3 regions of the Peribacillus sp. Aquil_B1 genome follow, and region 1 is predicted to be linked to each of the others. Evidence: riboswitches for the same ligand, from Rfam matches in the RefSeq annotation. Region 1 holds a riboswitch; each other region holds the start of a gene.
The links. Region 1 has a riboswitch for lysine ahead of dapA (4-hydroxy-tetrahydrodipicolinate synthase). Riboswitches for the same ligand answer to the same signal wherever they lie in the genome.
Positions count from the first base shown of each region.

Region 2: linked by a shared signal. The riboswitch ahead of MPH60_RS19020 (amino acid permease) and the one ahead of dapA (4-hydroxy-tetrahydrodipicolinate synthase) in region 1 are both predicted to bind lysine.
Region 3: linked by a shared signal. The riboswitch ahead of MPH60_RS03445 (aspartate kinase) and the one ahead of dapA (4-hydroxy-tetrahydrodipicolinate synthase) in region 1 are both predicted to bind lysine.

Region 1 covers NZ_JAKXEE010000001.1:1,762,833-1,773,858, forward strand. The annotation lists gene MPH60_RS08790 (HPP family protein) at 281-841, shown strand; gene MPH60_RS08795 (hypothetical protein) at 1,168-1,395, shown strand; gene MPH60_RS08800 (DMT family transporter) at 1,606-2,520, opposite strand; gene MPH60_RS08805 (Lrp/AsnC family transcriptional regulator) at 2,773-3,243, shown strand; gene dapA (4-hydroxy-tetrahydrodipicolinate synthase) at 3,867-4,763, opposite strand; lysine riboswitch at 4,901-5,079, opposite strand; gene MPH60_RS08815 (DUF2690 domain-containing protein) at 5,619-6,035, opposite strand; gene MPH60_RS08820 (metallophosphoesterase) at 6,483-8,741, shown strand; gene MPH60_RS08825 (sensor histidine kinase) at 9,271-10,719, shown strand; gene MPH60_RS08830 (response regulator transcription factor) at 10,716-11,026, shown strand, end outside.
Region 2 covers NZ_JAKXEE010000003.1:167,536-178,561, reverse strand. The annotation lists gene MPH60_RS19035 (GerAB/ArcD/ProY family transporter) at 1-684, shown strand, start outside; gene MPH60_RS19030 (Ger(x)C family spore germination protein) at 681-1,763, shown strand; gene MPH60_RS19025 (glycoside hydrolase family 13 protein) at 1,849-3,528, shown strand; gene MPH60_RS19020 (amino acid permease) at 3,578-5,029, opposite strand; lysine riboswitch at 5,125-5,309, opposite strand; gene MPH60_RS19015 (LacI family DNA-binding transcriptional regulator) at 5,549-6,511, opposite strand; gene MPH60_RS19010 (metal ABC transporter solute-binding protein, Zn/Mn family) at 7,142-8,068, shown strand; gene MPH60_RS19005 (metal ABC transporter ATP-binding protein) at 8,081-8,836, shown strand; gene MPH60_RS19000 (metal ABC transporter permease) at 8,847-9,770, shown strand; gene MPH60_RS18995 (metal ABC transporter permease) at 9,767-10,648, shown strand; gene MPH60_RS18990 (FtsW/RodA/SpoVE family cell cycle protein) at 10,796-11,026, shown strand, end outside.
Region 3 covers NZ_JAKXEE010000001.1:690,220-701,245, reverse strand. The annotation lists gene MPH60_RS03470 (acyl-CoA thioesterase) at 7-471, opposite strand; gene sdhB (succinate dehydrogenase iron-sulfur subunit) at 700-1,473, opposite strand; gene sdhA (succinate dehydrogenase flavoprotein subunit) at 1,491-3,242, opposite strand; gene MPH60_RS03455 (succinate dehydrogenase cytochrome b558 subunit) at 3,313-3,921, opposite strand; gene MPH60_RS03450 (YslB family protein) at 4,307-4,780, shown strand; gene MPH60_RS03445 (aspartate kinase) at 4,843-6,075, opposite strand; lysine riboswitch at 6,166-6,342, opposite strand; gene uvrC (excinuclease ABC subunit UvrC) at 6,404-8,176, opposite strand; gene trxA (thioredoxin) at 8,280-8,594, opposite strand; gene MPH60_RS03430 (electron transfer flavoprotein subunit alpha/FixB family protein) at 8,781-9,758, opposite strand; gene MPH60_RS03425 (electron transfer flavoprotein subunit beta/FixA family protein) at 9,830-10,603, opposite strand; gene MPH60_RS03420 (enoyl-CoA hydratase) at 10,729-11,026, opposite strand, start outside.

The sequences.
Region 1 (11,026 bases):
ACAAATTTAGGCTTCAAAAAAGAAGGGAGATTGAGAGATTATATCATTTGATACTACTCCATACTCTTTATCATCGGTAAGGCCTTAATGAATTAACAAAGTACTAGAAACACTCGCGCCATACTCACAGACATAAGGGAAGTTGTTAACTGTTTATGGAAAACAAAAATGAAAATTCAGATATATATTTTAAAATTCATTGTTTTCCTGTAAGATAACAATATATAAAAACCCTGTCGACTTGTCGACTTACTTAGAAAACGCGAGGAAAACATACATTATGGAATTCGAAAAAAGTCTTGAAAAAAGTTGGAGCAATCAACAAAACATAGGTTTAACAGCATATTTAAAGAAAATGAAGGGCGAAGCTAGGGAAAAAGACAGAATAGATTATATGGATTCCCTTGTTTCAGCTATAGGTGGGCTCATTGCTATTATCATGATTAGTTTTATAGCTGTCCATTTAGGATATCCTATGGCATTAGCTCCTCTTGGGGCGAGCTGTGTTATTGTTTTTGGTGCGCATAAAAGTCTCTTGTCTCAACCTCGTAATGTTATTGGAGGACATATTATCTCTACTACATCAGCTCTTATCATTTGGAGCTTCTTTGGTAAAAGCCTGTTCATTATCGGTCTAACATTGGCTATTGTATTGATTATAATGACTTGTACAAAGACTGTTCATCCCCCCGCAGCGGCAAGTGCCCTTGTTTCTATTAATTCTCAAGCTGGTTGGGGATTCCTGATTTCAATTGTAATAGGTACTTTATTATTAGTTTTTATATCGATGATCTATAATAACTTATTTCAAACAAGACAATATCCAAAGCACTGGTTTTAAAAAATTAATATATTAACGGGTGCTACATGTGTGACTGTATTATAGCTCCTCGCTTATTTGATAACTGCTTTACTTCAATAAGCGGGGAGCTGCGCTTTTTTTACTAATAGAATTAAAAAACTTACTTACCATCACATTACATAAAATAACGTATGATAATGATTTGCTATAGCTTGATGGGCAGTGGTAAAATCCCATTAAAAAAGGTGAATGTTCATGTCTGAACCAACAATAGGAGATTCTTATCAAATCAGTTTGCAAAATATTCGCCATCACTCACAGCATATCCATTTAGGAATAGAAATTCTTTTCGTAATTCGGGAGAAGTGGAAGTTATCGTCAATCAAGATTGCTGGCATTTGGCGGAAAATGATCTCCTGCTAATTAATGCTAATGATGGTTCAATAGCCCGTATGGCCAATGAACGGTCCAAAATCAATGGTGCTGCAATAACGATTTGTGAAATCGACAATACAATCGAAGACAGTCTCTTATCTTCATTAAAAAGAGAGATACCGACAATTGACGAAATTGTTTTGGTTCAAACTATGTAAGTACCTATAAAATTATCCAGTTAGCTCGTGATCATATTTTCGCTGATACAGGAAAGCATGGTATGCGAATGCCTTTTGTCTTAAGGGCAAAATTCAAGGAGGAAAACACCAAAAAGAAGGAAGTGCAAAAAAATAACAATTCCATTTGAACAAACGAGCCTGTATCCACTTTGGATCAGGCTTTTTTGTATATTTTAGACTTTGAAAAAATCATGCTTGAATCTGCGATTGTCCAGAATTCTTTTTGAAAATCACCTTCGTTTTAAAATGTGAGAACAAATAACAACCTATAACCACAATACCGCTACCAATTCCTTGTACCCACGTCATTTTTTCACCTAATAATAGAAAGGCTAAAATTGCAGTAAAAATAGGATTGAAATTCAAGAAAATACCTGATGTTGTTGTACCTAGTTTTTGTACACCAATGTTCCAAAGTACCATACATGCTACAGTTGAGATAACGCCTGTATATAAAATAGATTGTATGAAAGAAGTATTTATATTAGACACTGTAAAATTGGAAAAATTAAACGGAAGAAGAACGATAAGTCCAAATATACCAGAATATAATGTAGACATCATGGGTGTTGTTGTTATCATGGCCCATTTGCTACAAACGGAATATATTCCCCAAACGCATACAGCAGCCATCATATATAAATCACCTGAATTAAATCGTAATGAAAGGAGTAGATCAATATTTCCTTTTGAAAGTACAAGTATTACGCCAATAAGCGAAAAAAGCATAGAAAACATTTGTAAAATATTAATTCTTTCTTTTAAAAAGAAGAATGAAAAAATAGCAATTGAAATCATGTTTAATGTTGATATTAATCCAGCATTAGTTGCGGATGTTTTCTCTAATGCTACAAATTGTAATAGGTTAAATAGAACCACACCTGTAATTCCCATCAAAAATAAAGGAAGGATTGCACTTCGAGTAGGGAATATCCTTCTTTCTTTCCACCATACAATTGGCAAAAGACAACTAATAGCAATGATCCACCTTAAACTCGTCAACGTCATCGGAGAAGCATGACCGACAAGCGATTTTCCTACGACAAAGTTTCCACCCCATAATAAACTTGTTAAAAGTAATAACGAAAAATAATAATATTGCATATCTTTTGCTCCTTTTCATCTTTCACAGTTTAAGTGAAAAAAGATCGAAGCCATTGTGCACAATGACATTTCAATTTTCATAATTAATTACTAATAATTTTAACATTTTAGTTCGTTAGTTAATATATTATTTTGTATAATAGAAGAAACTTAAAATAATGTTAAAAAATATAGTCGATATACAGAATTTAATTAAGTTTTGGATAGTGGATGATACCGATTTTGGAACATTTGTAAAAGGAGTGACTATAAGTGGAATCTATCGTAAGCAAGGTTCTAGATCATGTTGATATTCAAATTTTAGATTTACTTCAAAAGGATGCACAGTTAAGTAATACTGAGCTTGCCAAGCGTGTCAAGTTATCTCCACCAGCTATACATTCAAGGATAAAACGTTTGGAAAATGAAGGATTTATTAATGGGCAAGTAGCAATTTTAAACCAGGAGAAGCTAGGTTTTGATTTATTATGCTTTATTTTTATGAGTACGAATATACATCAAGCTGAAAAACTGGAAGTTTTGGAGAAGGCTTTAGCTTCTATGTCAGAAGTATTAGAGTGCCATTGTTTAACAGGTGAGTATGATTATCTTTTAAAAGTGGCTAATAAAGATCGAAAGGAATTAGAAATATTTATTAGAAAGTTAAATAAACTAGGCATAACCAGAATTCAAACTAGCCTAGCTCTCAGAGAAATTAAATATTCAACAGTTTTACCCATATAGGAAGAAAAGTCACGTTCGAAAAAGTACACTTGATTGAACGTGTTTTGTAGAACAAGAGAAAGAGAGAAGTAGAAGAAGGAATAAAAAATGAATTCCTTAAATTTGGAAACATACAAATCTGCAGCAAGGATAAAAATGAAGAGCAGCAACTTCAGGCCATGAAATAAAAGAGTTTGGCTAAAAAACTAGTCAAAAAAATAGCCTTTGCTAAAAGAGAACAAAGGCTATTTATTCATTATCAAGTTATATTAGTAAATATAAATCCAATTCTAAAGTTGAACTTTAAATGCGTTTCTTATTTCTTTCATGAAAATAACCTTCTCTAATTTTACATATTGAATGTGAATGGAAATTCACTTTATTCGTTTGTATTTGTTAAGTGATCCTAGGGAACGAGTCATATAAGATTATTCTTATCATTTCAAGAAAATGGAGATTCTGCTTTTGCCCTTAATCTTATAAAATCATTATATTGCTAAACTAGTTTAAGCACTGAGCCGTGCATCGATTAAAAAGCAGTGCACTCTTTATGAGTTGCACTGCTTTTTAAGATTGTATCCCGTTAATTATGGTCTTTAAATTAGAAAATCGGTATTAAAGTATAGCTGAATGAATCGTTAACTTTATTTATTTAACAAAACAGCTTCTTCGTTTCTAGGTTGTAGAGCCATTTGTAGTGCTATTTTTTCTTCATCGTTTAAAGGAACCAATGGTAAGCGGACACCTCCAACATTTAACCCTCGCATATTTAATGCTGATTTCACCGGTGTGGGGCTTGGTGCCGCAAATAATGCTTTCATAATTGGAAGAAGTTTACGATGCGTAGCGGCAGCACCATGGACATCGCCATGTTTAAAGCTATTGATCATTTCTTGCATTTCATTTCCAATTATGTGTGAAGAAACCGAAACAATGCCTGTTCCACCGATGGCTAGAACCGGTAATGTTAACCCATCATCGCCGCTGTACAATGTAAAATCACTAGTTGTTTTGCTAATGATTTGTGCCATGGCATCTAAGTCACCACTTGCTTCTTTTACTGCCACAATATTGTTGATTTTTGAGAGGCTAACAATCGTCTCTACTGACATGTTTACAACACTACGTCCTGGAATATTATAAAGCATTACCGGTAATGATGTTGATTGGGCAATAGCCTTGAAGTGCTGAAATAATCCTTCTTGAGACGGCTTGTTATAGTATGGGGTAACGAGCATGATTCCGTCGACTCCTGCTGCCTCTGCTTGCCTTGTTAAGCTGATAGAAGCTTTTGTGTTATTTGAGCCAGTTCCAGCTATGACTGGAACTCTTCCATCAACAACTTCAACCACAATTTTGAATAAATCTAGTTTCTCTTCTGTTGTTAATGTAGGAGACTCTCCAGTTGTACCAGCTATTACTAATCCATCAGAACCATTAGCAATTAAATAGTTTACTAAAGTTCTCGTAGCATTAAAATCAACCTCATCATTATGATTAAACGGGGTAACCATTGCGGTTAAAACTTGGCCAAAATTCATAACTACACACCCTTTTGTATAATATTTTTTAAAAAATTCAGAGGTGGTTAGGGCCATTCAGGAGTAAACGCAAAAAAGCAACAACGAGGGTTCGCTGCTGCAGTAGAAACAATATTTATCAAAAAAATCGTTTCAGCGCGTAAGATAGCCCTCCATATAGTTTCCTATATGACAGTCCTGTATTTATTCAATAGCAGAACCAGCTTCAAGAACATGAGATTCTTTCCGCTTCGGCAAATTCCCCTTTCCACAATAGTCATAGGATCTCATTCTCCTCAAAATGTGTACTAATGGTCTTTGCTCCTCTATCCTCACTTCAAAAAGTACGAAGTAAGAAAATATTTAATTGACTGTAATATAACAAGGAATCCTTTCTATTGCAAGGCAAATTAGAAATATTTTTTTAGAACTCATGGATAATCAATGGAATGGATACGGCATAGGGCTGGATTCATCTTTTTTAGTAACTCAAAATTAATAGTTTTATAAAACAAACTGTATGAAAAGATCCACCCTTTTATCGTCAGTTTTGACAATAGATATATCTTGAAGATGGTATCAAGGTGGGGAGGACAGCAAGATATGAAAATCTGTGACGTGGGAAGCAAGAAAACGATCGCTTCAATTGTAAGTAGGGCCCATTGATACAAAATTGGAACGAGATACGTATAAACAACATACGTATCTCGTTCCAAAGCCATGAGATGAAATGAAAAAAGCCATTAAGATTCGTGGGGTTGTTAAACAAAGAAAATTGATCACGCATTGAACTGCGCAATGGACTGTAAGCAAAATGAGGAAAGATGGCAAAAACGGTTGTACCGCCGTTAACAGAAAGTTTACATTAGTACCTCATTAATAACGACCAGTGTTCGCAGAAATAATGAGAGCCCCATTTGAAGAATAAATACCTGCTTTGGCCAAAGCATTATACGGATCTAAATTCCATAATTGTGCAGTATAACAGGACGTTTGACCTTTCATTATCCATCCGTTACCGCCGGAACTAGCGCAACTTGTAAATGCCCTCTTAGTCGTGCCATTAAAACTGTCAACCCAAACATTTGCATAATAATCGTAAGGAGCAGACGAATAAAACTTTAAGTAACCCCACGCCGTATGACAATACGCACTGCCTTTTAGCTGCACATATCCAATTTTCACACCGTTTTTATAGATATATTCTGTTTCATAGGTGATTGGGCTTTTAGAAGCACAGCCTGTCGAATAAGGGTTTGTATTATCGTAGGACAAAGCAAATGCTTTATTCATCGGTGCAATCGCAAAAAACAGTCCAAAGACAAGAGTTATTACCATCATAATATTTAATAATTTTTTTATAATAACCTCTCTCCTTTCCTTCTTCTAGACTTTACCATATGGAAATTGGTATTTCTATGCACTATGGAATCATTTACCACATGCGTAAATATTACCATTTTATAGGTGATTTACGTTGTTGAGGGATAGTATCCATTCCCATTAAAAAAAGGTAAATAAATACCAAAAACGAGACAATGGTGAATGGAACGAATACAGGCCATAGTCCTTTTTTTGCATTTATTAATAAATAAAATACATTGGACTTATATTTTATTAATAATGTAAAGTTACTATTTTAATTGGTAAACATCATAAAAATTTATAAACAAGGAGGATATTTGTTGATTTGTTTAAAAAATACATAATTGCCTAAACGATAAATAGGAGGTATTGATTTTGAAAGCGAAAAATAAATTTGCAGCAATGCTGACAGTTGTAACAGTAGGATTAACAACTTCTTTATCAAGTGTACAAGCATTCTCGGAATCTTCAAGTTCAGATAATAAACGTAAACCAGAGCTCGTTTTTCCAGTAATCAGTGATGTACATATTGATGATGGATCAACAGCTGATATGAACAAGTTCAGAACAGCCATGGATCAATTAAATAAAGCTGCGCCTAGACAGGATGCTTTTGTTGTGGTTGGGGATTTAACGGACTATGGATACGCTACTGAATATGATAAGTTCTTCTCCATTTATAATGAGAAGAAACAAGGCGATGTCCAATCCATGTTTACAATGGGGAACCATGATTATTGGAATGGACTTTCCGTTGAAAAGGCACAAGATCGTTTTCTCGAGAAAACTGGAATGGATTCTCTTTACTATCATAAAAAAGTAAATGGATATGATTTTATTACGTTAAGTCCGGAAAATGGTAATACGCATGGTTTATATTCTGTTAATCAAATTAACTGGCTAGGTGAAAAGTTAGCTGCAGCAGAAAAAGAGAATCCGGACCAACCAATCTTTGTTTTTCTTCATCAACACATTAAAGACACTGTGTATGGAAGTGACTTGTGGGGAACTCAGGAAAACAAAGAACTTTTATATGATACATTAAAGAAACATCCACAGGTTATTACATTTTCAGGCCATTCTCATTATCCACTTGAAGACCCGAGAACAATTCACCAAAAAGACTTTACGTCTGTTGGCACGTCTTCTGTAAGTTATTTGGAATTGGAGCCAGGTAAACTTCAAGGGTTTCATCCAGAAGGATATCGGGATATTAGTCAAGGGATGATTGTAGAAGTTTATAATAATGAAGTTGTCATTAAAAAACGTGACTTTCATAAAGACGATTGGACAGGAAAACCATGGGTAATAAAAAACCCTTCTAAAAAAAATAAATTTAAATATACAGACGATCGTGATCAGTTACCACCGGTTTTTTCAGGTAAAGACAAGGCTTTGATTGTAGAAGAAAAATCCACACTTAGAAGTTTAAATGTAACCTTTCCACAGGCAAAAGATAACGCACTCGTACATTCCTATCACATTACCGCCAAAAACAAGGAAACAGGGGAGCTGGACGCTGAGTTCACCGCATTTTCTGAATTCTATTATGATCCTGTACCAAAGAATTTAGAGTTCCCTGTTGCTGGACTTAAGCCAGGTATTGATTATGAAATTAAGGTACAAGCACTAGATTCATTTAACAATAGCAGTAAAAGGGTGTTACTGGCTGATGGCCAGACAAAAGCAATGGAAATGGTCTCGGCCCAAGCTTCTCCTTCTTTAGTAACGGAAGGTGAATCGACTGCACTCCAAATGAAGATGAAAAATCATGGAAATAAAAGTGTGAAAGGGAAAATTAAAGTGGATGCACCTGAAGGTTGGAGTGTGGAGCACAATGAACTTGAATATGAGCTATCAGGAACAGAAGAAAAATTGTTGACAATAAAAGCTACACCTAGCAAGGAGATTTCGGGTTCAGCACAATTCAAGATTACTGCTTTCGAGGATGGCCAAATAATTGGCTCCAAGAATATAAATGTATTCGTCAACATGATGCTTGGAGAAAGTTTTGACCAATTAGAGTCTGCATTAAAGCCAGCAGTGAATGAAAACATTCCAAGTTCCATTCTCGGTTGGAGCCATACAGCTCCTAATGGCTGGACGGTTACAAATAGCTCGAATATGCCAGCTGGTACAGAAGAGTGGCAAGGTTGGAGCTTCACAACAAAGGACTTTTGGACAAAAGCAGAAGACCAGGAGCGTAACCGATTTGAACTTGGCAAAGGTGTTATAGCAGTAGCGGATCCTGATGAATGGGATGATAACGGTTCACCAGCTGCAAAAGGCTTTTTTGATAGTACATTAACTTCACCTTCTGTAAAAGTTGATGATGCAAAAGATCTATACTTAGGATTTGCATCCCACTATAAACAAGAAGGAATGCAAACAGCTGAAGTAACTGCTGTTTTTGATAATGGAAAAAAACAACAAGTTCTCGTTTATGACAATAAAGCTGCTTCGGATAATAAAAATGGACATGTCTTGAATAAATATGAAATTAAATCGATTAAGGTTCCTGAAGATGCTGCCTCTATGAAATTACAATGGAGAATGCATAATGCCAAAAATAATTGGTTTTGGTCGATTGACGATATTCGATTGGATGACCAAATGATCGTTTCACCAAATTAATGAGAAGAACAGGTGAACTTTTCTTGAAATTTGTAAAAGTAAAAAGCGGACTTTCCTTAAGGGGAAGTTCGCTTTTTCTCTTCTTTGTGAAGATAATACATCATATTGAGGGATAGTAATTAATTATAAATACTGAAGTGCGGCTTTATATAATTCTTGGATAATTAAAAATAATATCATTATTATAAAAGGTAGATTCAAAAAATATAAAACAATCTAGCCGGAACCATGCTAGATGCTTGCGCCGAGGAAGCCTGATAAACAGTCGGCGGAAAAGGCGCTGATTTCGGAATTCATCTGAAGCTTTCATAAATTAAAAAACCACAGGTAAACTAAATAAAGACTTGGTTATACTGCATGATTTTTTATTGTTTTTTTTCTGTGTATTTTAGAAAATTTTAAGATTTGTGTGATATGTTTTTTTAAATACTAAGAAAAGTTATCGTGGGAAACATTTTTTTGCAAGAACAGCAGATAAACAACTTTTCTATAAAAGAGTAAACGAAAGATCGATACGGGGTGAAAATATTTGTCAATTAAAATGAGGTTTCTGTTGTCCTACGTTGGCGTAATCCTTATTTCCATCACTTTGTTTTTAGCAGCTGGATTTTTACTTATTTTTGCAATAACAGGTGATGTAAAAGCGATAGAGCATTTATATAAAAAGTCTTATCTCCAAAAACCTTTGACTGCAGTAGAGGAAAGTGTGTTTCTCGATTTAAAGCTTTTGGCAAAAAATAACCCTGAGCAGCTTCTAAACGAAGAACAGCTGAAGAAGATTGAACATGGAGATGTTAAGATTGTCGTTAGAAAAGGTAAAAACATTGAGTATGCATCCCAAACACTAGATAAGCTAGGCTTGATACAATCACTTCCCAAGTTCGAAGAAACGAACATCAATACGCGGGACACAATCAAAATGAAAGACTCTTTTTTCACTTATGTGAAGTTTGATTATTATTTTTCGGATAAAAGTGAAGGAAGTATTTTTGTATTGAGAAAGGCAAGTTCGTATGCCGAGCTGACTCGAGAGCTCTTTCCCATTTTATTCGCTCTATTGTTATTACTGTTTGTAATGATTATTGGACTATTAAATTATTTAGTTTCACGTAGCATCATCAAACCGATCTCCATTCTTAAAGAAGGCGCAGAGCGGATTAAATCAGGAGATTTAAACTTTGAAATTAAAGCGTCTTCGAATGATGAAATCGGACAATTGAATAGAGCGTTTGAGGAAATGAGAAAAAAGTTAAAAGAGTCCGTAAACATTCAGCTTCAGTATGAGGAAAATCGCAAAGAGCTTCTCTCTAATATTTCCCATGATTTGAAGACACCGATCACTTCGATTATGGGATATGTTGAGGGGATTAAAGACGGAGTAGCAAACACCCCACAGAAAATGGACAAATATTTATCGACTGTATACCTTAAAGCAAGAGATATGGATTCATTGATAGATGAATTATTTTTATTTTCCAAGTTGGATTTGAAAAAAGAACCATTCACTTTTGAAACGGTCAGATTAGATAAGTATTTAAAAGATTACGTAGAAGAACTTCAACTGGATTTACTTCAACTAGGGATCCAGATTGAACTTCATCAGGTGAATAAACCGATATACGTGACAGCGGATAGAGAGAAACTGAAACGCGTATTGGCCAACCTGACCAGCAATTGTGTAAAGTATATGAATAAAGATGAAAAACACATTTCCATTTCTCTGCATGAAGGACTATATGATGTTGTTGTACAAGTAACGGATAATGGCTATGGAATAGGATCTTCTGCTTTGCCTTATATATTTAACCGCTTTTATCGTGCCGAGGAATCTAGAAATTCTCGGACAGGTGGAAGTGGTTTAGGACTTGCGATTGCAAAAGAAATCATCGGCGAGCATGGTGGAGATATTTGGGCTACTAGCGAGATAGGAAAAGGTACAAGTGTCTTTTTTTCCATAAAGAAAGGTGAGGAAATGTGAAAAAGATATTACTTATTGAAGACGAAGTCAGTATTGCAGAATTACAAAGGGATTATTTGGAGATTAATGATTTTAGTGTCGATATTCAACATACTGGTGATGCAGGTCTTCAACAGGCACTTCGAGGAAATTATCATTTAATCATTTTGGATATCATGCTTCCAGGGTTGAATGGATTTGAGATATGCAAACAAATACGTGCTGTCCATAATATCCCGATTTTGCTTGTATCCGCCAAAAAGGAAGATATCGATAAAATTCGGGGGCTTGGTCTAGGGGCAGATGATTATATTACAAAACCATTTAG
Region 2 (11,026 bases), on a different contig from region 1:
GAGGGGGGGTTCAGGGTCATAACTGGTTTTTGCATAATCGGGCTTATTATCGGATCGCCATTATTCCTTTTGATCTATTTCCCATTGAAGTATGCCCACTTTGAAAATTTGGGTCCTTTTCTTGATCATTCCTTTTTGGAAATCATGAAGGCCTGTAAGAAAATGACCCTGAATTACCTTGGTTTTGAATTACTCCTCATTTATTATCCATTCATTAAAAATCGGGAAAAATCTCAAAAGTGGGCCCACTTAGGGTCGTTGTTTACTATGTCGATTTATTTAGTATCCATTATTGTTTCATTAGCTTACTATCATCAAGATCAACTGAAAGATGTAATCTGGGCAACTCTGACGTTATGGAAAATCGTAGACCTTCCATTCATTGAACGGTTCGAATACATAGGGATTTCCGTTTGGCTGTTCATGGTGCTGCCGAATGTTTGCATAGGGGTTTGGGCAGCAAGCAGGACAGCGAAAAGAGTATTTGGATTTAGACAGAAAAAGATGTTGGTCTTGATTCTGTTAATCATTTTAGTTTCCTGCATTTTATTGGATAACCGCTATAGAATCGATAAGTTTAACACGATCAGTTCGGAAATTGGTTTTTATATCGTTTATTTGTATCTTCCTCTCTTATTCATATGGCAGTCGATTGTCTATAAATTCAAGGGGCATAAATCATGAAAATCCGACTTCTTTTTATAACATTGGCAGGTATCTTGATGACGGCTTGCGGCGTGGAAAAACAAATATTAGAAGATATTTTAATCGCTGAAGTCGTAGGTTATGATGATGCCGAAGACAAAAAAGTCAAAGGTACTGTCGTTGTCAGCGTTCCTCAGCCTGGTGAGGAAGCAAATCTAGGTAAAGAAGTATATGAAGCGGTCTCCCATGATATAAAGGCAGCCCGCCAGCAGGAAAATGCAAAAACACCATTCCCGATTGTCGGTGGGAGACTGACGGTCATTCTCTATGGTGAAGAATTGGCAAGCAAGGGGTTGAATGATTATGTCGATACATATAGGCGGGACCCAATGGTGGGAAGGGATTTGTATTTAGCGGTCGTTCATGGCAAAGCTGAGGATGTAGTTAAAATGGAGCCGAAGTTGATTAAAACTCCAGGGGTTCAAGTGAAAGAGCTGATCGAACAGAATATCAGGACTAATTTGCCTGATGCGGATCTCCACAGGTATTTATATGCGTGTCATGGTAAAGGAATCGACCCGGTCTTGCCCTTATTGGAAACGGCAGGGGACCAATTACGGATAAAAGGGATCGCCTTGTTTAAAAAAGACCGTTATATTGGTAAATATATTCCTTATGAGGAAGGGTTTTTATTTAAAGTCCTTAGTGAAAACTTTAAGCTGGGGAGTTATGAAATTAAATGGAAAGAAAATGACTTTACTGATATCAATAACGTGGTGTCACGTGTCCATTATCATATTTCGAATGCCAATCAAGACCCCAAGGTCAGGATTGAAGTGAAATTAAAGGCTAGTCTGCTGGAGGTCCAAGGCTATGACTTGGGTAAAGCCTTGGACCTGAATAAAATAGAGGCCAAGGCAGAGCATGTCATTGGTAAAAAATTAAATGAGATGGTAACCATGTTTCAGGAGAACAATATAGATCCGATTGCACTCGGTGATCACGCTAAAAGTAAAACAAGAAACTTTGATCAGACACATTGGGAGAAGGCATATCCCCATATTCCAATCGAGGTGGATCTGGATATTGAAATGATTCAAACGGGAATAGCTGAATAAAAGTAGAATATTCTGAAGTTTCCCCCTTTATAATAGGGGTATTGGTGTAATGATTATATCAATGCGGCTAAAAAGGGGGAAAGACATGGACAAAGCATGGTGGAAAGAAGCGGTTGTGTATCAAGTGTATCCGAGGAGTTTTATGGATAGTGATGGCGATGGGATAGGGGATATAAACGGGATTTTGATGAAGCTCGATTATTTACAAGAGCTGGGAGTGGACGTGATATGGCTATCCCCTGTTTATCAATCTCCCAATGATGATAATGGGTACGATATCAGTGATTATAAATCAATTATGACTGAATTCGGGACCATGGCAGATTTCGATAGGTTGTTGAACGCGGTTCATGAACGTGGAATGAAGATCATGATGGACCTGGTGGTCAACCATTCTTCAGATGAACATCCGTGGTTCAAGGAATCCCGATCCTCAAAAGATAATCCGAAACGTGATTATTATATTTGGAAGCCTGGCAGGAATGGAAAAGAACCAAATAATTGGGAGTCCATTTTTAAAGGTTCAGCATGGGAATATGATGAAGGAACCGATGAATATTATTTACATTTATTCAGCAGGAAACAACCGGATTTAAACTGGGAGAACCCTAAGCTCCGTGAAGAAATCTACAGCATCATGACTTGGTGGCTGGATAAAGGTGTCGATGGCTTCCGGATGGATGTCATCAACTTCCTTTCAAAAGATCAAAGCTATTCAGATGGAGCCGTTCATCATGAGAAGCAATATGGTGACGGAAGCCCGTTTTTCCTGAATGGCCCGCGCATACATGAGTTTTTGCAGGAAGTCAATCAGCGGGCACTTTCTGGATATGACGTGATTACGGTTGGGGAGATGCCAGGCGTCACACCGGAGGAAGCGCAATTGTTCACAGGTAAAGATCGTGATGAGCTACATATGGTCTTTCAATTCGAACATATGGATTTGGGGAGCGGACCAGAAGGGAAATGGAGCAACGATAAATGGAAGCTAACCGATTTAAAGCGAATTCTCTCCAAATGGCAGACTGGTTTGGAGGGGGATGGCTGGAACAGTTTATACTGGAACAATCATGATCAGCCCCGGGTTGTCTCAAGGTTTGGTCATGATGGAAAGTATCGTATTGAAAGCGCTAAGATGCTTGCTGCTTGTCTTCATATGCTTCAGGGTACACCTTATATATATCAAGGGGAAGAGCTTGGCATGACCAATGTTGCATTTGAGGGCATCGATGAATACCGGGATATCGAAACATTGAATTCATATGACGAACTCGTCAATTCTCATGGCTGGTCAAAAGAGCGGATGATGTCAGCCATCCACGCCCGCAGCCGGGATAATGCGAGAACACCGATTCAGTGGAATGACTCCCGGAACGCAGGATTCACGCAAGGGACTCCTTGGATTAAGGTTAATCCCAATTTTCCCGAGATTAATGCAGAAAAGGCCTACAATGATCACAATTCCATTTTTCATTTTTATAAAAAGCTTATCCAATTACGCAAGGAACATGATATCGTCGTTTATGGCCGTTTTGAATTGCTGTTGCCGGATGATGAACGAATATTTGCCTACACGAGGTCATTTGAAGAAGAAAAGCTGTTGGTGCTATGCAACTTTAAAGAAGAGCAGGCTCCCTATACTTTGCCTGAAGAGCTGCATGCATATTCTGCCACAAGGCTGATCGGGAATTATGATCAGGAGGAAGAAGGAATCTCAAGCAAACCCCTGCAACCATATGAATGCCGTGTTTATCATTTGAAATGAAAAAAGGACCTGTTCTTCTCCGATTAGGGAAGAACAGGTCCTTTGCGTATTATTTTGATTTAAGATCACATTCCTCAAGGGGAATGATTTTCGTTTTATGCTTAATTTTATAGCCGAACCATAGGACGAAAAATAGAATCAAGCCAATGTAGGAAACGAACATTGAATTCCAGTCAATCCCATCGCTGCTGAAAGCCTGATAGCCTTGTCCGATGATAATGATCATACAAAGGACAAGTGCGAATATAGGCCCGAATGGGAAGCCTTTTGCACGGAATGGTAAATCATTGATATCAAGTCCTTGTGCAGCGTAGGCTTTGCGGAACCGATAATGGGCAATCGCAATCCCTACCCAGGTGACGAATCCAGCCATGCCTGAAGCATTCAATAACCAGATATAAACGACGCCATCACCGAAAAATGAAGCTAAGAATGCAACGCAGCCAACTAATGAAGTCACGATAAGTGCATTCACAGGTACGCCTCTTTTATCTAATTTTCCTAGGAATTTCGGTGCTTTCCCGTCACGTGCCAGGTCCCATAGCATACGGGTTGAAGCGTACATGCCAGAGTTACCTGCAGAGAGTACGGATGATAAAATGATCGCGTTCATGATGGATGCAGCAAAGGCAAGGCCGGCACGTTCAAATACAAGCGTGAATGGACTTACGGCAACATCTTGACTCAATAAACGTGAATCCGTAAACGGAATGATCATTCCAATAACGAAAATTGCAAGGATATAGAACAAGAGGATGCGCCAGAAAACGGATCTGATCGCTTTAGGGATATTTTTTTCTGGATCTTCACTTTCACCAGCAGTCACTCCAAGCAATTCCGTTCCTTGGAATGAAAAGCCGGCAGCCATGAATACGCCAAGAATCGTGAAGAACCCTCCGTTAAAGGGACCTTCGCCCATTGTGAAATTGGAAAAACCAATTGGGTCATTCCCACCCATGATTCCGAGAATGATCAGTACACCCGTAATCAAGAATATGACGACTGTCACGACCTTGATCATGGCAAACCAGAATTCCGTTTCCCCGAAACCTTTAACTGACATGTAATTGATAAGAAACATAGTGATTAACGCAATGGCACTCCAGATAAACGAAGGGCTATCCGGGAACCAGAACTTCATAATTAAGACAACGGCAGCCAATTCGGCGGCAATGGTGATTGCCCAGTTATACCAGTAGTTCCAACCAATCGCAAAACCGAAAGACGGATCGACGAACTTGGATGCATAGACACGGAACGAACCTGCCACCGGCATGAACGCTGCCATTTCTGCAAGACTTGTCATTAAGTAATAAACCATGATGCCGATGACCGCGTATGCCACCAAGGCACCGCCGGGTCCGGCTGAATGAATGGCACCGCCACTTGCTAAAAATAAACCTGTTCCAATCGTTCCACCTAATGAAATCATCATTAAATGACGCGCTTTCAGGCTCCTTTTCAGTTCAGTAGGGCTTGATGCTGATTGTGAATTTGACAATTGATGTTACACTCCTTTTTATTGGAAGGGAACGAAAAATAAAAAACAGCAGTCGAAAAAGATCGACGGCTGTTTATAATAAACCCGTTTATCCTTCCGAAGATAGCTCCCCACGCTTTTTGAAAAAACGTGACAGTGGTGTTCCTGTTCGGTAACACCGCCAGCAAGAATATACATGGAATATACCCTAACTTCGGCAACTTATCCTTTCAAACGGAGTCTTTAATTTTCCAGAATCTCGTCCGTTTTACTTTTATAAGCTGCAGCCTCTAACTCATCGGTAAATGAGGAAGTATTCAATTTTCTAATATCGTTGCGCCAGTTTGTAAGTGACGTCGGACGATTGTACTCATGAATTGCATGCAAACGTAAATAGATTGCTAGTAATTGAGTAAACTTTACTATATTAAAATTATAAAATAACTTCTGGGATATCGCAATGGTTATTTTATGTGGTTATTTTTTCCTAGTAAATGAAAGATTCGAGTGATGGTATACCAAAATAAAGCATCCTGATAACTAAACGGTACTCCTTTTTATAAGGGCATAGTCCAGTTTTACATGTTTGACCACTTCAGGATTCTCAAATAGATCCACTGCCATTTTACCAATCCACTCCAGTGGCAAGGAAATGGTTGTGATGTCAAGCATTTCACTCAGGCTATCATTATTGAAGCCGAGAATGGCCACATCATCCGGTACCCTTGTACCCGATTTCTTAGCGGTAAGAATGAAGCCTGCCGCCGTGTCATCATTCGTGATGATGAGAGCTTCAGGTTTGTCCATCATTGAATTCCAATCCTGAAACAATTGTTCACCGTCTTTGATGTGATAACTGCCTTCAAACAGCCATTCCTTGTTGTTTATCAGTTTATGTTTTCTAATGATATCGTTAAAGGCCTTTGTACGATGGGAACTATTTCTGCTCTTTTTACGGCCGAGGCTGTATCCGATTTTCTTATATCCTTTAGCAATTACGTACTCAAGGGCACAGGAGAAAGCGGCATAATGATCAATACTGATGGATGAGAATTCGGCCTGGGCTGTATCTTCACATAAAATAATCGGTCCGTATTTTTGATAATCCAAGAGGATTTTCATTTCCGAAATCCTTGAACAAACGATGATGCCATCGAGCTGCTTCATTTGCAGCATATTAAAAGCCTGGATTTCTTTCTCTCTGTCATAATTTGTTTGAAAGATGACGATATGACAGCCGATTGCATTTGCCTGTTTAGTGATTCCGTTAACGATTGCTCCGTAATATGGATGATTGTTGAAGGGGATGATGATGCCGATAAGATTGGTCTTGCCTTTTGAAAGATGAATGGCGTTAATGTTTCTCGTATAATTCAAACGATCGATCGCTTCTAAGACGCTCTTTCTTTTATCGGGGCTTACATATGGATGATCATTCAATACACGAGATACGGTTGAGACAGATACACCGGCACATTGAGCTATTTCTTTAATATTTGTCATGGTATCACCGTTTTTTCTTTTTATATATTGTACAGTATGAAACCCATTTCAGGGCAAGAGTTCAGAGTGAGCATGCTGAAGATTTCTTCAAATAAGGTCTTGTTCTGGTATTGGTTTCATCCTTTAAGATTGGTATAAGTCTTAGAGGAGGAGGAGATCATGATGTTCCAAACCTTAATCACCCTGTTTGTGCTTTGTGGAATTGAATTGGGATTTGCGTACTTGGCAGTTTCCCTGAAACAGGAAAAATGAGTGGCAATGCACTTGAATTCGTGAGATCCGCACATTTACTCGTGAATTTTACGTCGTCCCGAAATAGTCCCCATGGTTTATATTCACCATAAAAACTCCACAATATAAATATAACTTCATTGTTACGTTTCATGTTCGGAAAAACTGACTGTCAGAGAGCTCTCCAGTGGAGATTCCTGACAGTTTTTGCTGTGCGTAAAAATCATTCGTCTTTTTGTTAATGTTTGAAAAATAGTTGCACTTTTTTCGTATAATTGTGTATAGTATAAAATAAGTTGTATAGAGGAAACTTTTTAGCATTTACGACAATGTAAAAAAATTTACACTTAATTTTGCATTCGGCAAACATTTTTAGGGAAATGAAAAAGGGGAGGGATTATGATGGGTTTTCTAAAATCCATTGGGGGCGTTCTTGCTGCAATGCTGATTTTAACGGGGTGCGGCAATGACACGACCGAACAGGATAAGGACAATGGCAAATTGAACGTAGTTGCTACGACAGGAATGATAGGGGACTTGGTGGAGAATATTGGCGGTAAACATGTCGAGGTCACTAGTTTAATGGGACCCGGAGTGGATCCCCATCTTTATAAAGCAACACAGGGTGATGTGGAGACTTTGGATTCGGCCGATATGATTTTTTATAACGGTGTGCACCTTGAAGGGAAAATGACGGATATCTTTGAAATGATGAGCAAGGATAAACCGACAATTGCCGTAACGGAGGACTTCAAGGAGAACCAGCTTCGCAAAGTGAGTGCAACGGAACATGATCCACATGTATGGTTTGATGTAAAGCTTTGGATCGTTGCGGCGGAGGCAGTCAAGAAAGAATTGATTGCCAATGATCAGGAACATGAAGCAGAGTATCGTGAAAATTATGAGGAGTACGTTCTGCAATTGGAGGAACTTGATAAATATGTTCAAGAGGAAATTAATAAAATACCGGAAGATCAACGGGTTCTCGTAACAGCACATGATGCTTTTGGATACTACGGGCAGTCATATGGCCTGGACGTAAGAGGTCTCCAAGGGATCAATACTTTATCGGAATATGGATCAAAAGATGTGACGGATATGCGGAATTATCTTGTGGAGAACAAAATAAAAGCGATTTTCATTGAGTCAAGCGTACCAAGGAAGGCTATCGAGGCTGTCATTCAAGGAGCGGGTAAGCAGGGGCACAAAGTGGAAATCGGCGGGGAATTGTTCTCGGATGCAATGGGTGAAAAAGGGACGGAAGAAGGAACGTATATCGGAATGGTCCGTCATAATACCGACACCATCGTCCGTGCATTGAAATAGGGGGGAGAAACTATGAATCAAGCAGCTTTGAAGGTCGAAGGTTTAACGATTGCTTATCATAAGAAGCCGGTTGTCGAAGATGTCTCGTTTGAGGTGCCGGAAGGAAATTTAATTGGTATCATAGGCCCCAATGGAGCAGGGAAGTCCACTTTGATAAAGGGAATACTCGAATTGATTCCGAAAATATCGGGGCAAATCACAATAAAGGGTTCTACTTATAAATCGATGAGGAAGAGTATCGGGTATGTACCACAGCGGGAGTCAGTGGATTGGGATTTTCCGACCAACGCACTCGATGTCGTGATGATGGGCAGATATGGTCATCTCGGATGGCTGAAGCGGCCAGGTAAGTCCGAAAGGCAGAAGGGGATGGAGTGCCTGGAAAAGGTGGGGATGGCTGAATATGCTAACCGCCAAATCAGCCAGCTATCAGGCGGACAGCAGCAACGGATATTCCTGGCCCGTGCATTGGCACAGGAAGCGGATATTTATTTTATGGATGAACCGTTCGTAGGAGTGGATGCCGCAACGGAGAAAGCAATCATACAATTGCTGATGGAATTGAAGGAAAAAGGCAAAACCGTTCTGGTTGTGCACCATGACCTATCTACCGTGAAGGAATATTTCGACTGGACGATGTTATTGAATAAAAAGGTGATGAAAATAGGTCCGACAGAAGAAGTGTTCATTCCCGAATACTTACAGGAAACATATGGAGGCCGCCTAGCGATACTATCAGACACAAAGTCCGGCCTTTTATTAAAATGAGGTGCACACGATGAACATACTGGATATTATTACTGATCCAAATACAAGGTGGATATTGCTTGGCACGATGTTCCTCGGATTAAGCAGCGGGGTCATCGGCAGCTTTGCCTACCTCAGAAAGCAGTCTTTGCTTGGTGACACGCTCGCACATGCAGCATTACCAGGTATCTGTGTAGCCTTTATGTTAACTGGAGTGAAATCCACTTCCTACTTTCTGATAGGTGCGGCCCTAGCTGGCTTAGTGGCTGTTTTCTTGATCAGTGTGCTTACGAGATACAGCAAGATTAAGCAGGATGCAGCCTTGGGAATTGTCTTATCCTCCTTCTTTGGCTTCGGAATTGTCATGCTTACGCAGATCCAGCAGAGCGAGTATGGAAACCAGAGTGGTTTGGATACGTTTTTATTCGGGCAGACGGCGTCAATGGTCATGTCCGATGTGTATATGATGATGACGGTTTCCTTTATTCTCATTTTCACTTGTACCGTATTTTTTAAAGAATTCAAATTACTGTCCTTTGACCCTGGGTTTGCTAAGGGGATGGGATTGCCGGTTGTTTTTCTGGATTATTTCATCATGATGCTGATCGTGGCAGCTGTAGTGATCGGTATCCAGGCTGTAGGCGTCGTATTGATGGCATCTTTACTGATCACGCCTGCGGTTTCTGCCAGGTATTGGACGGAGCGGCTGCATATCATGATCATCCTGTCTGGTATATTCGGTATGTTGAGCGGTGTTTCTGGAACGTTGATCAGTACATCGGTCAATGATTTGCCAACAGGACCGTTAATTGTCTTATCCGCGACGGTATGGTTTTTCTTCTCCATGCTTTTTGCTCCTAAACGCGGAGTGCTTTCATCTGTATGGAGAAGGGTGTCGACGAAAAAGAAATATTCTCTCGAACAGGATAGAAGGAAAGGGAGCCACACATCATGAATGATTTTTGGATTATATTAGTCGGGGCATTGGTGGCGGGTTCTTGCAGTGTAGTAGGATGTTTTTTGATAGTCAGGAAAATGACATTGATTGGGGATGCCATCAGTCATTCCGTTTTGCCGGGTATCGTATTGGCGTTTTTAATAACCGGGACTCGTGACTCCGTTCCAATGTTGATCGGGGCTGCTGCGCTCGGCTTGCTTACCGTATTCTTGATCCAGCTTTTCCAATCGTCGGGCGTTCAATCCGACGCGGCGATCGGGATTGTATTCACTTCCCTTTTTGCAACGGGGATCGTACTCGTGAGCCTGTATACGCAACAAATAGATTTTGACCTTGAACATGTCCTTTATGGCGAAATAGCCTATACTCCCTGGAACACGATGACAATCGCGGGAATCGAGGCTGGACCAAAAGCTGTTTGGATAGTCGGCAGTTGTTTTATCCTGAACCTCATACTGATCTTCCTTTTCTTCAAACAGTTTAAACTCGTTTCTTTTGATCCATCACTTGCGGCTGCAATGGGGATTCCTGTACTGTTTTTCCATTACTTATTGATGAGCCTCATTTCACTGACAACTGTAGCTTCTTTTGATAGTGTAGGCTCCATTTTAGTAGTTGGAATGCTCATCATACCAGCGGCAACGGCTTATCTTCTGTCAGACCGTTTAAGCAGCATGATATTGGTCAGTATCGGGGTCGGGGTGCTAAGTTCCATCATCGGCTACTATTCAGCCACCATTTTGGATGCCTCGATATCAGGCTGCATGGTGGGTTCGGCCGCCATATTATTCGGATTGGCCTTTCTCTTTTCCCCAAGCCATGGATTGGTCAGCCTATTGCTGAAACGGAGAAAATCAAAGGAATCACATGCATAACTCTCCCTGCCTACAGGCTTCATGGAAATAACTCCATGAAGCCTGTAAACTATTCTTCTATATAGTTGTGATTTTATTTGTTTAAAGTATAATGAATAAGTGTATTTATAGATATATCGCAGGAGCCTTTTTAAGGGAGAGTTAAGTATGGAAGAACAAAATAAATTTTCATCACGAATAGATTTTTCTTTGGTCACAATATTGCTGTTATTATGCGTCGGAAGTTGCTTAGCAATCTATAGTGCCCAAACGACTGGACAGTACGCTGAAAACTTCTTAATTAAACAAATTTTTTGGTATATAGTTGGAATCGGAATCGTCTTAGGTTTCATCACCTTGGATTCGGATCAGTTGAAAAAAATATCTTGGTACGCGTAT
Region 3 (11,026 bases), 1.1 Mb from region 1:
ATATTTTTAGGAATGTTCCAGCACAGTATGGCACATCGATTGCTTCATCTCTTCCGTCCAAGGTATCGGCTTTCCCGTTGCCTTGGAGACTTGTACAATCGTCCCCCTGCCCGTTAGACAAATTGAACCATCTTGTTTGGTCCCCATATAATGTATATCCACTGAAGAATTTCCGATATGGTCAGCTTTCACATGGATCGTCAATCGATCATTGAAAAACACCTGCTTCAAGTAATCGCACTGTAAGTTAGCAACAACCGGCATCTCACCGCATTCAGCAGAGGTCCAATCCTTCATGAATCCCATGCTATTGAAATACTCAATCCGTGCTTCCTCAAAATAAGTAAAAGGAATCGTGTTATTCAAGTGCCCAAACATATCAGTTTCTGAAAAGCGGACCTTAATCTCATGTTTAAAGGAAAAATCATTGATCCACTCCGTTATATTATCGATATATGATATTCTGCCCAACTTGTGCACACCCTTTCTGAAATGAATGACTATTCACTCATTTTATAAGAAAACAGCCATAATGAAAAGTATTTTATATTGTAAGCTGCTTAAATTGATCATACTCACTTCATTAATCGAATCATTCAGCATTTGCCGGGTGACGCCAATCATTTTACACATCAATCTCAGCTATATTGAGAAAAAAAGAACCCGTATCATAAGATACAGGTTCTTTCATGTTCATTATTAAACTTCATCGCTGCCGAAGAAGTTACGGAATTGTTGGATCGTCGTATCACGGTTCAACGCTGCAATCGAAGTCGTTAATGGAATGCCTTTAGGGCATGACTGCACACAGTTTTGTGAGTTACCGCAGTTTGCAAGTCCTCCATCACCCATGATTGTATTTAAACGTTCCGCTTTGTTCATTGCACCTGTTGGATGTGCGTTGAATAAACGAACTTGTGATAATGGTTGTGGCCCCATGAAGTCTGAATTGCTGTTTACGTTCGGACAAGCTTCCAAACAAACACCGCAAGTCATGCATTTAGATAATTCGTAAGCCCATTGACGTTTCTTTTCTGGCATACGCGGTCCCGGTCCAAGATTGTACGTTCCATCGATTGGAATCCATGCTTTTACCTTTTTCAATGAGTCGAACATACGGCTGCGATCGACTTGCAGGTCACGAACGACAGGGAATGTACGCATTGGAGCAAGACGAACCGGCTGCTCCAATTGATCGATAAGAGCTGTACATGATTGTCTTGGTTTACCATTGATAACCATTGAACAAGCACCACATACCTCTTCAAGACAGTTCATGTCCCATGCGATTGCTGTAGTGTGCTTGCCTTGTACAGTTACCGGATTACGACGGATTTCCATTAGAGCGGAAATTACGTTCATATTCGGGCGGTACGCTAATTCGAATTCCTCATCATAAGGAGCTGAATCCGGTGTATCTTGACGAGTGATTATAAAACGGACTGTTTTAGTCTCAGATTTAGTTTCAACCATTTTTTTGCTCCCCCTCTTTAGTGTTTCGTAGTGTAGTCACGTTTACGCGGTGCGATCAGTGATACATCAATATCTTCATAATGGAATTCAGGTGCTTGATCCAAGCCTTTGAATGTTGCCATAGTAGTTTTCATGAATTCCTCATCATTACGTTCTGGGAAATCAGGTTTGTAATGCGCTCCGCGGCTTTCGTCACGGTTTAACGCACCAATTGTGATTACACGAGCCAATTGCATCATGTTTTGCAGCTGTCTAGTGAACGCAGCTCCTTGGTTACTCCATTTAGCCGTGTCATTGATGTTAATTTTCTTGTAACGTTCCATCAGCTCAAGAATCTTGTTATCCGTTTCTTTCAGCTTGTCATTGTAACGAACTACAGTAACATGCTGTGTCATCCACTCACCAAGTTCTTTGTGAAGGACGTACGCATTTTCGTTACCATCAAGAGACATGACTTCATTCCATTTCTCCTGTTCTTGTTTTTCGTACCCTTCATACAATGAAGAAGGAATGGATTCTGAAGTTTTATCAAGGCCTTCAATATATTTAACGGCATTCGGTCCAGCGACTGAACCGCCATAGATTGCAGAAAGAAGTGAGTTCGCACCAAGACGGTTACCGCCATGTTGTGAGTAATCACACTCACCTGCAGCGAATAAACCTTTGATGTTAGTCATTTGGTCATAATCCACCCAAAGTCCGCCCATAGAATAGTGAACGGCAGGGAAAATTTTCATTGGAACTTTACGAGGATCTTCGCCCATGAATTTCTCGTAGATTTCAATGATTCCGCCAAGTTTAATATCAAGTAATTTCGGATCTTTATGTGATAGATCCAGGTAAACCATGTTTTCACCATTAATGCCAAGCTTCATGTTCATGCAGACGTCGAAGATTTCACGAGTCGCGATATCACGAGGTACTAGATTACCATAAGCAGGGTATTTTTCTTCAAGGAAATACCAAGGTTTTCCGTCTTTATATGTCCAGATACGTCCACCTTCACCACGAGCGGATTCACTCATTAGACGAAGTTTGTCATCTCCAGGGATTGCTGTCGGGTGAATTTGAATGAACTCACCATTAGCATAATTTACACCTTGTTGATAAACGATGGATGCTGCTGAACCTGTATTGATCATTGAGTTAGTTGATTTACCGAAAATGATTCCAGGGCCGCCGCTCGCCATGATGACTGCGTCTCCAGGGAATGATTTGATTTCCATTGAAGTCAGGTTTTGAGCTACGATTCCGCGTGCTGTTTGCTCATCATCGATGACAGCTCCAAGGAATTCCCAGCCTTCATATTTTGTTACAAGGCCTTCAACTTCATAACGGCGAACCTGCTCGTCCAATGCGTAAAGTAATTGCTGACCAGTTGTTGCACCAGCGAATGCTGTACGGCTATGTTGAGTACCACCGAAACGACGAAAATCAAGTAGACCTTCCGGAGTACGGTTGAACATAACACCCATACGGTCAAACATATGGATGATTGATGGTGCTGCTTCGCACATCGCTTTAACCGGCGGTTGGTTAGCCAAGAAATCTCCGCCATAAACTGTATCGTCGAAGTGGATATATGGAGAATCCCCTTCACCTTTTGTATTTACTGCCCCGTTGATTCCGCCTTGGGCACAAACTGAGTGAGAGCGTTTAACAGGCACTAAAGAAAATAAATCAACCTGTTGTCCCAGCTCTGCTGCTTTGATCGTAGCCATTAAACCAGCTAGACCTCCACCAACGATAACTATTTTACCTTTACCCAATTCTGTCACTCCCTTATTTCCATTAGCCAAGCTAAGTTTTTCCTAATTCTTATAAATGAACTCTATCTTCTTATACGAATGCGAAAATTGCGCTGATTCCGATATAAGTAAGAAGAACGAAAACGATCAATGTAAAGTAAGTCATGATTCTTTGCGATCTTGGTGAAACTGTAAGACCCCAGCTCACAGCAAATGACCATAATCCATTAGCAAAATGGAAGATTGCCGAGGTAACACCGACAATATAGAACACAAGCATGAATGGACTGGAGAAAATCTCTGCCATCATGTCAAAGTTAACTTCTGCACCCATAGCAGCTTGAATTCTAGTTGCCCATATATGCCAAACAAGGAAAATCAACGTTATGATTCCAGTTAGGCGTTGTAGCATGAACATCCAGTTACGGAAAAAACTAAATCTGCCTAAATTGTTTTTGGCTGTAAAGGCAATATAAATTCCGTATACAGCATGGAAAATGAGCGGTAGATAGATGACGACCCATTCTACCAAAATCTTCACGGGCGTATACTCAATTAAATGAACTGCCCCATTAAAAGTTTCTTCTCCTTTTGTTGCCATAAAGTTTACCGATAAATGAAAAATTAGGAATAGACCAATTGGAATTACTCCTAGAAGTGAATGAAGCCTGCGATTCCCAAACTCACGATTTTTTGCCACTAAGTGCCCCCCCTTAATTTGTGAAAAATCATGCAAAGATAAACTGGTGGCTACCTTTTATCTCCGCGTGAAAATACAGTATAGAGTCAAAAAAAAATCCTCTATACTTCCTTTACAATTATGTGACATGTCCATTTTACTCCTGACTTCTATGTGCGTCAAGAAAACGGATACAAGAAATCTCTTTTTCAGAATAGATTTTATTGGATTAAATTGGCTATTTTTTGTTTGTCAAGATGATATTTTGAATAAATTTCTCATTTACCTATTAATATCTCGGTATAATTTCTCATTTTTTTCCAATTGTTATTTAAATAAATAAAAAACAGTATAATTTGCAAAAGAAATACGTTTATAATAGATTTACAGAAAGAGGCGATAAATTATGAAAAAAAATATTGCTGCTGCGATAGAAGAAGAGATTCAAACTGAAGAAATTCAAACAACTGAAGAATTCCTGGTTCCAGCTTTCGGATACGAATTAATCAGAGAAGTTCTATTGAACGATATTCTCGGAAAAGACTCTAATCAAATCCTCTATTGGGCAGGTAAACAATTAGCAAGAAAATTCCCATTGAATGGCGATCAGGAAGTGATTGAATTTTTCCAAAGCGCCGGATGGGGCAATCTAGAAATCTTGAAATATACGAAACACGAGATGGAATTATCCCTGACAGGTGAAATAATCAGCCGCCGCTTGGATTTACACCCTGATTGTCACTTCCAACTTGAAGCCGGTTTCCTTGCCGAGCAGTTTACACTGCAAAAAAAATTCCTCAGCGAATCAACGGAAGAAATCAAACGCCGCGCAAAAAAAGTGATATTCACCATCCAATGGGATCCCAGAGATCCAATCTAATGAGCCCTGAAAACAGACTTACCCTTTTTACCGGAAGTCTGTTTTTTATTGGACTCAGACACTTACGCTAGCACATTTGCATGCTGACCTAGTTTAAATGCTTCATGAAGAGATTCAACCGCCTTCACCATTTCCTTTTCATTGACGACAGTGGAAACTTTAATTTCAGATGTGCTGACCATCTTCACCTGGATGCCTGTATTGGCCATCACTTCAAACATCTCGGCAGCCACTCCCGGATTGGATACCATTCCAGAACCGACGATGGATACTTTGGCCAATCCGCTCTCCGTTTCGACTCGGTCGAATCCCAATTGTTCTTTATTATTTTCCAGCACAATCAAGGCCGCTTCCGTATCTTCACTTTTTGTGGAAAAAGATAGATTCGTCGTATCCTCGGCAGTCATGCTTTGAATGATGATGTCCACATTAATCCGGTTTTTCGCAAGTGTCGTGAAGATTGTGGATAATGCACCAAGTGATTGGGGCAAACCATATATGGTGACCCTCGTAATACTGTCTTCAAAAGCAATCCCGCGTACAATTAAGTTTTCTTCCATAGTTGCTTCCTCCTCAATGATCGTTCCTGATTCTCTCTCCATGCTTGAACGGACTTCAAGCGGTATTTGATAATTTTTTGCATATTCGACAGCCCTTGGATGAAGGACGCCCGCCCCCAGATTGGCAAGTTCCAGCATTTCATCATAAGAAATGGATTGGAGTTTCCGTGCGCCTTTTATGTAGCGGGGGTCCGTTGTGAAAACGCCCGTTACATCCGTATAAATATCGCATCTATCCGCATTCAGCGCTGCAGCGATAGCAACCGCCGTCGTATCGGAACCGCCTCGCCCTAAGGTAGTAATTTCCCCATTTGCATCGGTCCCCTGGAAACCGGCCACGACCACTATTTTCTTCTTCTGAAGCTGAGCTTGGATCCTCGTGGCATCGATGTTTAAAATCCGGGCATTCCCATGAACGGATTCCGTTTGCATGCCAGCCTGCCAGCCAGTATATGAAATGGCTTCATGTCCTTCTTCAATCAATGCCATCGTTAACAGGGAAATCGTTACCTGTTCCCCCGTAGTCAATAGCATATCCATTTCCCTCTTGCTCGGGGTTCCGGAAATATCCCGCGCCATGGAAACCAATTGATCCGTGGTTTTCCCCATCGCTGAAACAACGACGACTACCTCATTTCCATTCTCCACTTCCTCGATTACCCGATTGGCAACATTTTTGATTTTTTCTACGCTTCCGACGGATGTTCCGCCAAATTTTTGAACGATTAATGCCATCCCCATGCACCCTCTCTACCTTTTTAGGCAATAAAAAAAGCAATGAGAAATATCTCATTGCTGTGATCACATATCTAAATACTGTAAACACAGTGAGATAGCTCTCCAGGGTATAAACCCTGACAATCCGCCATTTATTAAATGTCGGACCAGGAAAACAAGGTATGAGTCTTGTCTTCCTTCGGCGTCATCCCCTTTCAAAACCTTTCATGGAAGCTCATACTTCTCCAGGTTTTTACTCTTGAATTCCGCACCTCTATCAGCACTTTTAAGTTGTCTAGTTAAAAATTCTTTTTAATCATAGCATAGAGATTTATCGGTAGCAAGATTATTCTTGTAATTTTCTAACGATTCCCTCGGCTACCCCTTTTGGCATGCCAGCTTCCATGATTTCCTCGGCCGTCGCCTCTTTGATTTTCTTCAATGATCCAAAATGCCTTAATAATTGCTTCCTTCGCTTTTCCCCGACTCCTGGAATATCATCAAGCTGGGAGTGAACCGCATTTTTCCCGCGTAGCTGGCGATGAAACGTAATCGCGAACCGATGCACTTCATCCTGAATTCTTTGCAATAAGTAAAATTCCTGGCTCCGTGAATCAAGAGGTACGATTTCAAGCGGATTTCCGATCATCAATTGCGAGGTCCTATGCTTTTCATCCTTAATGAGGCCTGAAAGTGGAATATCAAGGCCCAATTCATTTTCCAGAATATCCCGAACTGCTTCGACATGTCCCTTTCCGCCATCAATGATGATCAAGTCCGGAAGCGGAAGCCCTTCTTTCAATACTCTTGAATACCTTCTTCTGACCACTTCACGCATCGATTCATAATCATCAGGCCCTTGGACCGTCTTGATCTTATATTTGCGGTACTCCCTTTTTTCCGGCTTTCCATCAATGAACACGACTAAAGCGGAAACTGGGTCACTTCCCTGGATGTTGGAGTTATCGAAAGCTTCAATTCGATGCGGAGTGTAGATACCCAGTTGCTTCCCGAGGTTTTCCACCGCATTGATCGTTCTTTCTTCATCCCTTTCTATCAAAGAGAATTTTTCCTGAAGCGCGATGGAGGCATTTTTATTCGCCAATTTAAGCATGTCTTTTTTCGCTCCCCGTTTCGGGTGAATCGTTTTGACACCAAGCAGCCCTTCGGCCATTTCGGCATCCACTGATTCAGGCAGCAAGATTTCCTTTGGTTTAAAGTGGTTCGTAATCTCGTAAAACTGACCGAGGAATGTAAGAAGTTCCTGTTCGGGTTCATCGTAGACAGGAAAAAGTGAAACATCCCTTTCTATTAATTTACCCTGCCGGACAAAAAATACCTGAACGCACATCCAGCCTTTATCATAGGCAAAACCAAATACATCCCTGTCGATGAAATCTGTCGTCATCATTTTCTGCTTTTCCATCGTAATATCGATGTGGGCAATTTTGTCACGGAACTCCTTGGCCCTCTCGAAATCGAGATCTTCTGATGCCTCCAGCATTTTTTCAGTCAGTTCTTTTTTTATTTCAGTATGCCCCCCGTTCAAGAACCGGTTGATATCATCCACCATTTTTTTATATTCCTGTTCCTCTACATTATAAACACACGGGGCTAGGCACTGGCCAAGGTGATAGTAGAGACAAACGCGATCCGGTAAAGTATTGCATTTTCTTAGGGGATAGATGCGGTCAAGCAATTTTTTCGTTTCGTTAGCTGCAAATGCATTCGGATAAGGACCGAAATATTTACCTTTGTCTTTTTTGACTTTTCGCGTAATGATTAGACGTGGGTGGCGTTCCGCAGTCAGCTTTATGAAGGGATACGTCTTATCATCCTTTAGCATGACATTATATTTTGGGTCATGTTTTTTGATTAAGTTCAACTCTAAAATAAGAGCCTCGATATTGGAAGAGGTGACGATATATTCGAAATCCTCAATTTCATTCACGAGCCGGAATGTTTTTCCGTCATGCGATCCCGTGAAATAAGAACGGACACGATTTTTCAACACTTTCGCTTTGCCTACATAGATGATCGTTCCCTGACGATCTTTCATTAAATAACAACCAGGTTGATCGGGAAGAAGGGCAAGTTTATTCTTTATTTGTTGATTCATGCATTCAGCCTCCTGTTCTCCCTTTTTTACAATTATTATATATCAAGATAGCGAAAAAAGCTTCAAGTCCGCAGACTTGAAGCTTTTTTTAGCTAACCTACTATTACGCATGTTTTGAAATAAGTTCAGCAAGTGCTTCTTTAGGTTGGAAACCAACAACCTTATCAACCACTTCACCGTCTTTAAGCACGATTAATGTCGGGATGCTCATGACACCGAATTTTCCAGCTGTTTCTTGGTTTTCATCCACATCCACTTTTACGATTTTTGCTGTATCGCCAATTTCAGTATCAAGCTCTTGAAGAACAGGAGCGATCATTTTACAAGGTCCGCACCATGGAGCCCAAAAATCTACAAGAACGACACCTTCGCTAGTATCTGTTGTGAAAGTTTGGTCAGTTGCATTTATAATTGCCATATATATTTCCTCCTCAAATTTACTCAAATAACTAAAGACAGTATACCATTGTTGCTCGAATCGATGCTAATATTTTGCTTCAGTGGTAGGATGTCCAAAAAAAGAGTAAATATGCAGGCCAAATAAAGGGGCAAGACATGTATCGGCTTATGCCAAATGTCTTGCCCCTCATCTATATTGTTTCTATTACGCGTTAACTTTAAGTTTTTTGAATTCTTCCGTAAGTAACGGAACGACTTCGAAAAGGTCTCCGACAATTCCATAATCAGCCACATTGAATATGTTAGCTTCCGGGTCTTTATTGATCGCAACGATAACCTTGGAGTTCGACATCCCCGCTAAATGCTGAATCGCACCGGAAATTCCGCAGGCGATATAAAGGTCCGGTGTTACGACTTTACCCGTTTGCCCGATTTGCAAAGAGTAATCGCAATAATCTGCATCACATGCTCCACGGGAAGCTCCTACCGCTCCGCCAAGAACTTGTGCCAGTTCCTTTAATGGTTCAAAACCATCTTCACTTTTCACGCCGCGGCCACCAGCGATGATCACTTTCGCTTCTGAAAGGTCGACCCCTTCACTCGCTTTTCTAACAACATCTTTAATGATTGTACGTAAATCCTTGATATCCACACTTAATGTAGAAACATCACCAGAGCGGGACTCATCTTTCGCTAATGGTTCGATATTGTTCGGACGGATTGTCGCGAATATCACGCCATCTGTAACAATTTTCTTTTCAAATGCCTTACCGGAATAGATCGGGCGGGTGAAAACGATATTTCCCCCTTCTTCTTCAATGGATGTAACGTCTGAGATCAAACCTGATTCAAGCTTTCCAGCCAATTTTGGTGCAAGGTCTTTTCCTAGGGCCGTATGTCCAAAGAATATCCCTTCTGGTTTTTCCTGTTCGATGACGGCAAGCAAGCTTTGCGCATAACCATCTGAAGTATATTGTTTCAATTGATCATTTTCGACTGCAACAACCCGGTCTGCCCCATACTGGATCAATTCATTTCCGAAATTTTGAACACTGTCACCAACTAAGACACCTACAATTTCCCCGCCATCTGCAGCAAGTTTAGCCGCACCGATAGCTTCAAATGATACATTTCTCAGTGAACCGTCACGAACTTCGCCCAATACAAGAAACTTTCTAGCCATTTATAAAAACCTCCTGTGCACTATTTTATCTTTTTGTCGTGTTTTGTTATCTTGAAAAAGTACCGTTTCGATTAAATCACTTTTGCTTCGCTTCGTAATAATTGAACAAGTTCGCTTACTTGATCACCGATTTCGCCGTCCAATACTTTTCCAGCTTCTTTTTTAGCAGGAAGGTAAATTTCAATCGTTTTTGTTTTTGCCTCAACATCTTCTTCTTCTAAATCCAGGTCATCCAATTCCAATTCTTCAAGCGTTTTTTTCTTCGCTTTCATGATTCCCGGCAATGACGGATAACGTGGTTCATTTAGCCCTTGTTGAGCTGTCACCAACAATGGAAGGGATGCTTCGATCGTTTCAGAGTCCCCTTCTACATCACGGATAACGCTTACATTTCCATTTGCGATGTCCAGCTTAGTAATGGTAGTAATATAAGGAATCTCTAAAATTTCGGCAACGCGTGGCCCCACTTGTCCAGAACCGCCATCGATTGCAACGTTCCCTGCAATGATTAAATCGGCATTTTTATCTTTTAAGTATTCGCCGATAATTTTTGCAGTCGTGAATTGGTCGCCATTTTCAATGTCGTCTTCTATATTAATCAATACGGCTTTGTCAGCACCCATTGCCAGCGCCGTACGTAATTGCTTTTCAGCCTCTTCGGTTCCGACGGAAATAACCGTTACTTCGCCGCCTTGTGCATCACGCACCTGGATTGCTTCTTCAACCGCATACTCATCGTATGGATTAATGATGAATTCTGCTCCATCCTCATTAATTTTCCCATTGGATAGCGTAATTTTTTCTTCTGTATCAAATGTTCTTTTCAGCAGTACATAAATGTTCACGATAATACCTCCCGAATGATTTGAGTTTTGAAGATTATGAATTTTATTGATATATAGTATTGTATTCTACAGATTTCATCAAAATCCTGCATGATATATAAAAATAATTATTTATACTCTACTCATCATTTCCCTTTGAATACAGCTTCCCTTTTTTCAATGAAAGCGCCGATTCCTTCTTTTGCATCAGCAGTATCGAAAGCTTGGCCAAAGAGGGCGGCTTCCCTTTCCACACCTTTATGGTAGGAATCATGCTTGGAATAATTTAATAACTCTATGGCAGACTTTAAAGCCAGCGGGCTTTTCTTGGAAATTTTATTGGCTAGTTCCTTAGCTTTAGGAATCAGGTCTTCATCCGTGAAGGCATGATTCGCCAACCCGCATTGTACAGCTTGGGTACCTGAAATCGGTTCACTTGTAAAC